DNA from 2 places in the Streptomyces sp. NPDC044033 genome. Region 1 is predicted to be linked to the other one. Evidence: predicted binding sites of a transcription regulator. Region 1 holds the regulator's gene; the other holds the start of a gene.

Evidence for each region. Region 1 encodes HspR, which represses chaperone genes until heat shock. Its sites were predicted from a motif close to TTGAGNNNNNNNNNCTCAA; they were not measured.
Region 2: the regulator HspR is predicted to act here: its motif matches at 1,686-1,704, upstream of lon (endopeptidase La).

Annotation. Positions count from the first base shown of each region.
Region 1 covers NZ_JBWKFF010000001.1:810,780-815,191, reverse strand. The annotation lists gene clpB (ATP-dependent chaperone ClpB) at 1-918, opposite strand, end outside; gene AC07AB_RS03620 (Uma2 family endonuclease) at 1,122-1,700, shown strand; gene AC07AB_RS03615 (pyridoxamine 5'-phosphate oxidase family protein) at 1,726-2,130, shown strand; gene AC07AB_RS03610 (heat shock protein transcriptional repressor HspR) at 2,196-2,663, opposite strand; gene dnaJ (molecular chaperone DnaJ) at 2,665-3,858, opposite strand; partial or broken gene grpE (nucleotide exchange factor GrpE) at 3,901-4,412, opposite strand, start outside.
Region 2 covers NZ_JBWKFF010000029.1:18,834-23,245, forward strand. The annotation lists gene AC07AB_RS35260 (cupin domain-containing protein) at 1-342, opposite strand, end outside; gene AC07AB_RS35265 (LysR family transcriptional regulator) at 423-1,274, shown strand; gene lon (endopeptidase La) at 1,727-4,162, shown strand; gene AC07AB_RS35275 (AMP-binding protein) at 4,300-4,412, opposite strand, start outside.

The sequences.
Region 1 (4,412 bases):
GGCCAGCATGGGCTTGAGCATGTTGCCCGCGTCCATGGCGGAGTCGCCGCCGGCGCCCGCGCCGACGACGGTGTGCAGCTCGTCGATGAAGGTGATGATCTGGCCGTCGCTGGACTTGATCTCCGCGAGTACGGTCTTGAGCCGCTCCTCGAACTCACCGCGGTACTTCGCGCCCGCGACCATCGCGCCGAGGTCGAGCGAGACGAGCCGCTTGTTCTTCAGCGACTCGGGAACGTCGCCCTTGACTATCCGCTGGGCCAGCCCCTCGACGACGGCGGTCTTGCCGACGCCGGGCTCGCCGATGAGGACGGGGTTGTTCTTCGTGCGCCGGGACAGCACCTGCACGACGCGGCGGATCTCCTGGTCCCGGCCGATGACCGGGTCCAGCTTGCCCTCACGGGCGGCTGCCGTGAAGTCCGTGCCGAACTTCTCCAGCGCCTTGTACGTGCCCTCCGGGTCCGGATTGGTCACCCGCTGCCCGCCCCTCGCGGTCTCGAACGCGTCCAGCAGCTTCTTGGCGGACGCCCCCTGCTGGTCCAGCAGCTCCCCGGTCTGCCCGCCCTTCGCGGCGAGCCCGATGAGCAGATGCTCGGTGGAGATGTACGCGTCGCCCAGCTCCTTCGCCCGCTGCGAGGCGTCGGCGATGGCGGCCAGCAGATCGCGGTTGGGCTGCGGCGGCGCGACGGTGGAGCCCTGCACGCTGGGCAGCGCGGCGAGCTGCCGGTCGGCCCCGGTCCGCAGCACCACGGCGTCGGCCTCGACGGCGGCCAGCAGGTCCAGGATGTTCTCGTTCTCCTGGCCGGTCAGCAGTGCGATGAGCAGGTGCGCCGGCGTCATGTCCGCGTGCCCCGCGGACACGGCCCGGTCATTGGCGGCGCTCAGCGCCTCCCGGCTCTTGTTCGTCAGCTCGGCTTCCACGTCGGCGTACTCCTCCTCGTGCTCGGCTCACGCATACCGTCCTGCCTACTACAGCATGCAGTAAGTTGAGTCTATTCCACTCAACCTCAAGATTGGGCATCGCCCCGAACAGATCTACGTCTCTTACGAGTGAACCGGCCCGATGATCCCCCCGCCACCGCTGGCCGCGGGCGACGCTATCCGTCACCGACAAGGGGAGCAGCATGGCGACGACGGCTCACGCGCCGATGCCGGGTGGGCCTGCCCTCCTGGACTATTTCCTGGCCCTGGAAATCTCCGAAGGTTTCCGGGCCCAGTTCATCGGGGGCGAAATCGTTGTGTCACCCGTGCCGGACGGAGATCGTGAGGACTGCCTCAGCACCCTCAACCAGCAGGTGCTGAGGCAGTCCACGACCGACATGGCCGGGTCCGGGAACAAGGGGCTGAAGGTGCCCGGCGAAGGCTCGCACCCGAGCGACCACGTCATCCCCGATGCCACCTTCGCCCCACGCGACCGACGTCTGTTCCGGGGCGCGCCCTCCTGGATGCCCAGCGACGGTGTCGCCATGGTCGCCGAGGTGACCTCCAGCCAGCCCGACCGCGACCGTGTCGCCAAGCGCCGCGCCTACGCCCGCGCCGGAATCCCGCTCTACCTGCTCGTCGATCGCCACAAGGCCACCACCACCCTCTTCAGCGAGCCCGAGGGCGGCGACTACACCGAGACCCACCTGGTCCCGTTCGGCAAGCCCGTCCCCCTCCCCGCGCCCTTCTCCTTCGACCTGGACACGTCCGACTTCCTCTGACCCCGGCCCGCATACCCTTCCCCCCATGGCCCACGACCTCCGCGCCCCCGCCCCCGAGTACCTCGACTTCTGGCGGGAACGCCATGTCTGCACCCTCACCACGCCCCGCCCCGGCGGGGGCCCGCACGTCGTGCCCGTGTGCGTGACGTACGACCATGACGCCGGGCTCGCGCGGATCATCACCCGCGGGGGCAGCACCAAGGCCGCCAACGTCCGGGCGGCGGGGCCGGAGGGGGCCCGGGTCGCGGTCTGCCAGTTCGAGGGGAAGCGGTGGGCGACGCTGGAGGGGGTCGCGGTGGTCCGTACGGAGGCCGAGCGGGTCGCGGACGGCGTCGCCCGGCACAGCGAGCGGTACGGCCGTACGCCCGCCCCCAACCCGGAGCGGGTCGTCATCGAGATCACCGTGACCAGGGCGCTGGGCCGGGTCTGAAGCACCCGCGCGCGTACGACGAAGGGGCCGGGGAGAACATCCCCGGCCCCTTCGGTCAGCACACGTCACTCCGGACGCTTCGGCCGCCAGACCACGAGCGCGCTGGTCTGCTGCACGTCCTGGTACGGGACCAGGTCGCGCCGGTACGAGGCGTGCACCTGCGCCTCGCGCTGCCGCATCGCCGCGGCCGCGCCGTCCACCGCCTGCGAGAGCTCGGCGACGCGCGCCTGGAGCGCGGCCACCTGGTTCTCCAGCTCGATGATCCGCTTGATGCCCGCCAGGTTGATGCCCTCGTCCTGACTCAACTGCTGCACCGTGCGCAGCAGATCGATGTCGCGCGCCGAATAGCGCCGCCCCCGGCCGGGCGTGCGGTCCGGGGAGACCAGGCCGAGCCGGTCGTACTGACGGAGCGTCTGCGGATGCAGACCGGACAGCTGTGCCGCCACCGAGATCACGTACACCGGCGACTCTTCGGTCAACTGATAAGGATTCGACATAGGAGTGCGCCGGCTGCGCCCGCCTCGGCCGTCCATCTCAAGCTCCCTTCGCGGCCTGGAACAGCTCTGCCCGCGGGTCCTCGCCCGCGGTCGCCTCGCGATAGGACTCCAGCGTGTCCCGCGCCTTGTCGTCAAGGTGCTTGGGCACGGTCACCTCGACGGTGACCAGAAGGTCGCCGCGGGAGCCGTCCTTGCGCACGGCGCCCTTGCCGCGGGCGCGCATCGTACGGCCGTTGGGCGTGCCCGCCGGGATCTTCAGAGTGACGGCCGGGCCCCCCAGGGTGGGGACCTTGACCTCGCCGCCGAGCGCCGCCTCCGGGAAGGTGACCGGCACGGTGACGGTGAGGTTGTCGCCCTTGCGCCCGAAGACGGGGTGCGCGTCGACGTGCACGACCACGTACAGATCGCCGTTCGGGCCGCCGCGCTCGCCCGGCGCGCCCTTGCCGCGCAGCCGGATGCGCTGCCCGTCCGAGACGCCCGCGGGGATGCGGACCTGCATGGTGCGCGACGACGTGGCGCGGCCGCTGCCCTTGCAGACGTCGCACGGGTTCTCGGGGATCAGCCCGCGGCCCTTGCAGTCCGGGCAGGGGTCGGTGAGCGAGAAGCCGCCGCCCGTACCGCGGGAGACCTGGCCGGTGCCCACGCACGTCGGGCAGACGCGCGGGGTGCCGTTCTTGTCGCCCGTACCGGCACACGCCTTGCACGCCGCCGACGAGGACATCCGCAGCGGGACCGTGGCCCCGTCGACCGCCTCGGTGAAGCTGAGCGTCACCTCGGACTCGATGTCCTGGCCGCGGCGCGGCTGGGTGCGCGTGCCCGTACCGGCGCCGCGGTTGAAGAGGCCGCCGAACACGTCCCCGAGGCCGCCGCCGAAGCCACCGGCTCCGCCGCCGCCCTGCGGCCCGCCCTGGGCGCCCCCGAAGAGGTCGCCCAGGTCGAAGTTGAACGATCCGGCACCGCCCTGGCCGCCCGGACCGGCCCGGTAGCCGCCGTTGCCGAAGAGGGTGCGCGCCTCGTCGTACTCCTTGCGGCGCTTGGGGTCGGCCAGGACGTCGTTCGCCTCGGAGATCTCCTTGAAGCGGTCCTCCGCCTTGGCGTCGCCCTTGTTGGCGTCCGGGTGGAACTCGCGGGCGAGCTTCCGGTACGCCTTCTTGATCTCCGCTTCGGTGGCGTCCTTCGGGACGCCGAGGACCTTGTAGTAGTCCTTCTCGACGAAGTCCTTGGTGCTCATCCCCGACGTCCCTCCTCCCGGCCGCTGCCTTCTTGCCGCACGTCAGCCCTCTTTCGGGCCACCGCTCTCCTCATCAGAGCCGTCCGCGTCGGCAGCGCCCTCGTCCGACTTGGCCTGCGCGCCGGGCTGCGGCTCGGCGACCGCGACCCGGGCCGGACGGATCGTACGCTCCCCGATCCGGTACCCGGGCTGGAGGATCGACACGCACGTGGTCTCGGTGACATCGGGCGCGTAACTGTGCATCAGGGCCTCGTGCACCAGCGGGTCGAAGGGCTCGCCCTCCTTGCCGAACTGCTGCAGTCCCATCTTGGCCGCCACCGTCTCCAGTGACTCCGCGACGGACTTGAAGCCGCCGACCAGCTCCCCGTGTTCACGGGCCCGGCCGATGTCGTCGAGCACGGGGAGGAGCTCGGCCAGGAGGTTCGCCGTGGCGGTCTCCTTGACTGCGGCCCGGTCCCGCTCCACGCGGCGACGGTAGTTCTGGTACTCGGCCTGCAACCGCTGGAGGTCCGAGGTGCGCTCGTTGAGCGCCGTACGGGCCTGGTCCAGCTGTG
Region 2 (4,412 bases), on a different contig from region 1:
CGGTTGGTCGGTCGGGTTGGCGAAGGTGTGCGGGGCTCCGGTGGGGATCATCACGAACGTGCCCGCCGTCGCGTCGTAGTCCTTCTCTCCGACCGTGAACCGCACCGCGCCGGAGATGACGTAGAAGCCCTCGTCGTGCTGGGCGTGGCGGTGCTGAGGCGGACCGGGCATGTGCGGCGCGAGGATGGACTCGGTGAGTCCGAAGCGGTGCTCGGTATTGCTGCCGTCTTCGAGGACGCGCATGTGCGTGCCGCCCAGGACGATCGTCTCGCCTTCGCCCGGGCGGACCACCGATACGGCGGGGTCGTCGGTCGGCTCACTGGCCATCTGTTCGTCAGTCATGCTTCGATTCCACTGCCAGGGCGCTGCGGCTGTCCAAGACCCGTTCTGTGAAGTCGATACCCTACGGGTATCGTTGCACCATGGAGCTACGCACGCTGCGCTATTTCGTGGCGGTCGCCGAGGAACTCCACTTCGGCCGGGCCGCCGCCCGGCTGCACATGAGCCAGCCGCCGCTGAGCCGGGCGATCAAGCAGCTGGAGACCGAGGTCGGCGCCGCGCTGTTCGACCGGTCGTCCGCCGGTGTCACGCTCACCGCGGTGGGGGCGGTGCTGCTCGACGAGGCACGGGCCCTGCTCGACCAGGCCGACCGGGTACGCGTACGCGTGGCCGCCGCGGCCGGCGCCGCGACCATCACCGTCGGCATCCTGGGCGACGGCGCCGACCCGGGCGTGACCCGGCTGGCCGCCGCCTACCGCGGGCGGCACCCGGGCGTCGAGGTCCGCATCCGCGAGACCGACCTGACCGATCCCACCTGCGGGCTGCACACCGGCCGGGTCGACGTCGCCCTGACCCGCGGCCCCTTCGACGAGACCGGCCTGACGGTGCGCGCGCTGCGCGCCGACCCGGTGGGAGCGCTGCTGCGCGCCGACGATCCACTGGCCCGCCGCGACAGTCTGACCCTGGCAGACCTGGCCGACCGCGGCTGGTTCCTGTTCCCGCAGGGCACCGACCCCATCTGGCAGTCGTACTGGAACGGCGGGGAGCCTCGCGAGGGCCCGGTGGTGCGCGCCGTCCAGGAATGCCAGCAGGCTGTTCTCTGGAACGGCACGGTCGGCATGACTCTCCTGGACCACGAGCCGGCGGCGGGGCTCACCGTGGTGCCGCTGACCGACATGCGGCGGAGCCGCGTGGTGGTGGCATGGAACGAGGGCGACACGAACCCGCTGATCCGCTCCTTCGTCCAGATCGCGACCGCCGCCTACCACGAGTGAGCGCCGCGCAGTGCCTGCCACATCCGCACCCGCCCGAGCACGGGTGCGGGTGCGGGTGCGGATGATGGCCGACCCCCAGTATTCGAGGTTGCGCTGCTGGTCGGACATTTTGTCGGGTCTTCCGTTGAGGGCGGCGTTGATGAGCTTGCACGACGTGATGTTGTGCGGCCTGGAGAAGTGGTGCCAGCCGAGGAATTCGTTGCCCAGGCGTGTGGGGATGCGGCGTCCGGCCCAGTCTGGTCTCCAGGGTGCTCACAAGTGCTCGCCAGGTCGCGAGGAAAGGTCACTCTGCGCAACGAAAGGGCGCGCGCGGAGTGAAGCTGCAAAGCGAAAGATCCATCGACATAGGACACTCCCCGCTGATCGCTCACAGCGAACACCCAAGAGGGAACACCAGGAGCCTCATATGCATTGAGTCCATATAGCTCAACTTGCCTGCCGAAGGGAAGATCATGGCTTCGCCGTCCACACCGCTCACCCTCCCCGTGCTGCCCCTCGACGACGAGGTCGTGCTGCCCGGCATGGTGGTGCCGCTCGACCTCTCCGACAACGACGTACGGGCCGCCGTGGAGGCGGCGCAGGCCGCCGCGCGGTCCAGCGGCTCCGGCGGTGGGAAGCCGAAGGTGCTGCTGGTGCCGCGGGTCGACGGGACGTATGCCGCCGTCGGCACGCTCGGCACCGTCGAGCAGGTCGGGCGGCTCTCCGACGGGGACCCCGGCGCGCTGATCCGCGGTGTGCACCGCGTACGGATCGGGGCCGGGACCACCGGGCCCGGAGCCGCGCTCTGGGTGGAAGGCGTCCAGGTGGAGGAGGCCGCCCCCGACGGCGCCGCCCCCGGCGCCGTCGCCGAATTGATGAAGGAATACAAGGCACTCGCCACCAGCTGGCTCCGCAAGCGCGGCGCCTGGCAGGTCGTGGACCGGGTGCAGCAGATCGACGATGTATCACAGCTCGCCGACAACTCCGGATATTCCCCGTTCCTGACCGTCCAGCAGCGCGTGGAGCTGCTGGAGACCGCCGACCCGGTGGCCAGGCTGCGGCTCGCCGTCACCTGGCTCAGCGACCACCTCGCCGAGCAGGACGTCGCCGAGTCCATCGCCAAGGACGTCCAGGAAGGCGTCGACAAGCAACAGCGCGAGTTCCTGCTCCGCCGCCAGCTGGAGGCCGTACGCAAGGAGCTCTCCGAGCTCAACGGCGAATCCGGGGCGGACGGGGCCGAGAGCGACGACTACCGGGCCCGCGTGGAGGCCGCCGATCTGCCGGAGGATGTCCGCAAGGCCGCCCTCAAGGAGGTCGACAAGCTGGAGCGGTCCTCCGACCAGAGCCCCGAGGGGTCCTGGATCCGGACCTGGCTGGACACCGTGCTCGAACTGCCGTGGAACGAGCGCACCGAGGACGCGTACGACATCCTCGGCGCCAAGGGCGTCCTGGACGCCGACCACGCCGGGCTGGAGGACGTCAAGGAGCGGATCACCGAGTACCTCGCGGTCCGCAAGCGACGCGCCGACCGGGGCCTCGGGCTCGTCGGCGGGCGGCGCGGCGGTGCGGTGCTCGCGCTCGTCGGGCCGCCCGGCGTCGGAAAGACCAGCCTCGGCGAAAGCGTGGCCCGGGCCATGGGGCGCAAGTTCGTGCGCGTCGCCCTCGGCGGCGTCCGCGACGAGGCCGAGATCCGCGGCCACCGCCGTACGTACGTGGGCGCGCTGCCCGGCCGGATCGTACGGGCCGTCAAGGAAGCCGGGTCCATGAACCCCGTCATCCTGCTCGACGAGATCGACAAGGTCGGCTCCGACTTCCGGGGAGACCCGGCCGCGGCCCTCCTCGAAGTCCTCGACCCCGCGCAGAACCACACCTTCCGCGACCACTACCTCGAAGTCGAACTCGACCTGTCCGACGTCGTCTTCCTCGCCACGGCCAACGTGCTCGAAGCCATCCCGGAGGCCCTGCTCGACCGCATGGAGCTGGTCCGGCTCGACGGCTACACCGAGGACGAGAAGGTCACCATCGCCCGCGATCACCTGCTCAAGCGGCAGCTGGAGCGCGCGGGTCTGGGCGGCGACGAGGTCGTGCTGGAGGACGAGGCGCTGCGCAAGCTCGCCGGCGAGTACACCCGGGAGGCGGGCGTACGGAACCTGGAGCGCTCCATCGCGCGGCTGCTGCGCAAGGTCGCCGCCGAGCACGAACTCGGCGAGCGGGAGCTGCCGTTCACCGTCGGCGCCGGCGAACTGCGCGGCCTGATCGGGCGGCCGCACCACACCCCCGAGTCCGCGCAGGACCCGGCCGAGCGGCGCACCGCGGTGCCCGGCGTGGTCACCGGCCTCGCCGTGACCGGCGCGGGCGGCGACGTCCTGTACGTCGAGGCGTCGCTCGCCGACGCCGAGACGGGCGGCGCGGGGCTGACCCTCACCGGGCAGCTCGGCGACGTCATGAAGGAGTCCGCGCGGATCGCGCTCTCCTTCCTGCGCTCGCACGGAGCCGAACTGGAGCTGCCCGTCGGCGACTTGAAGGAGCGCGGCGTGCACCTGCACGTACCGGCGGGAGCCGTGCCGAAGGACGGGCCGAGCGCGGGCGTCACCATGACCACGGCGCTGGCCTCGCTGCTCTCCGGCCGCCAGGTCCGCCCGGACGTGGCCATGACCGGCGAGGTGTCGCTGACCGGCCGGGTGCTGCCCATCGGCGGCGTCAAGCAGAAGCTGCTCGCCGCGCACCGGGCCGGCATCACCACGGTGGTCATCCCCAAGCGCAACGAGCCGGACCTCGACGACGTACCCGCCGAGATCCTCGACCGGCTCGACGTGCACCCGGTCTCGGACGTCCGTCAGGTCCTGGAGCTCGCGCTCCAGCCCTCGGCGGCGGCCGTGACGGGTACGGAGGTCCCGGTCGCGGCGTGACGGACGCGGCCGGGCCACCCGGCGGAACCGGCCCCTCCAATCAGGTCGCCCAGGCGACGTGGCGGAGGGGCCGGTTCCGTATGTGTGGGCGGGCGGCCCACGGCGCGCGCACCCGCCGGCGAGCCGCCCCGCACCCGTCAGTGAGTAGGCGTCAGCTCCCGCTCCTGCGCCGCCTCCGCCCGGCGGCGCAGCTCCTTCTTGTCCGGCTTCCCCGCGTCCGTCAGCGGCAGCGCGTCCATGAAGGTGAGGT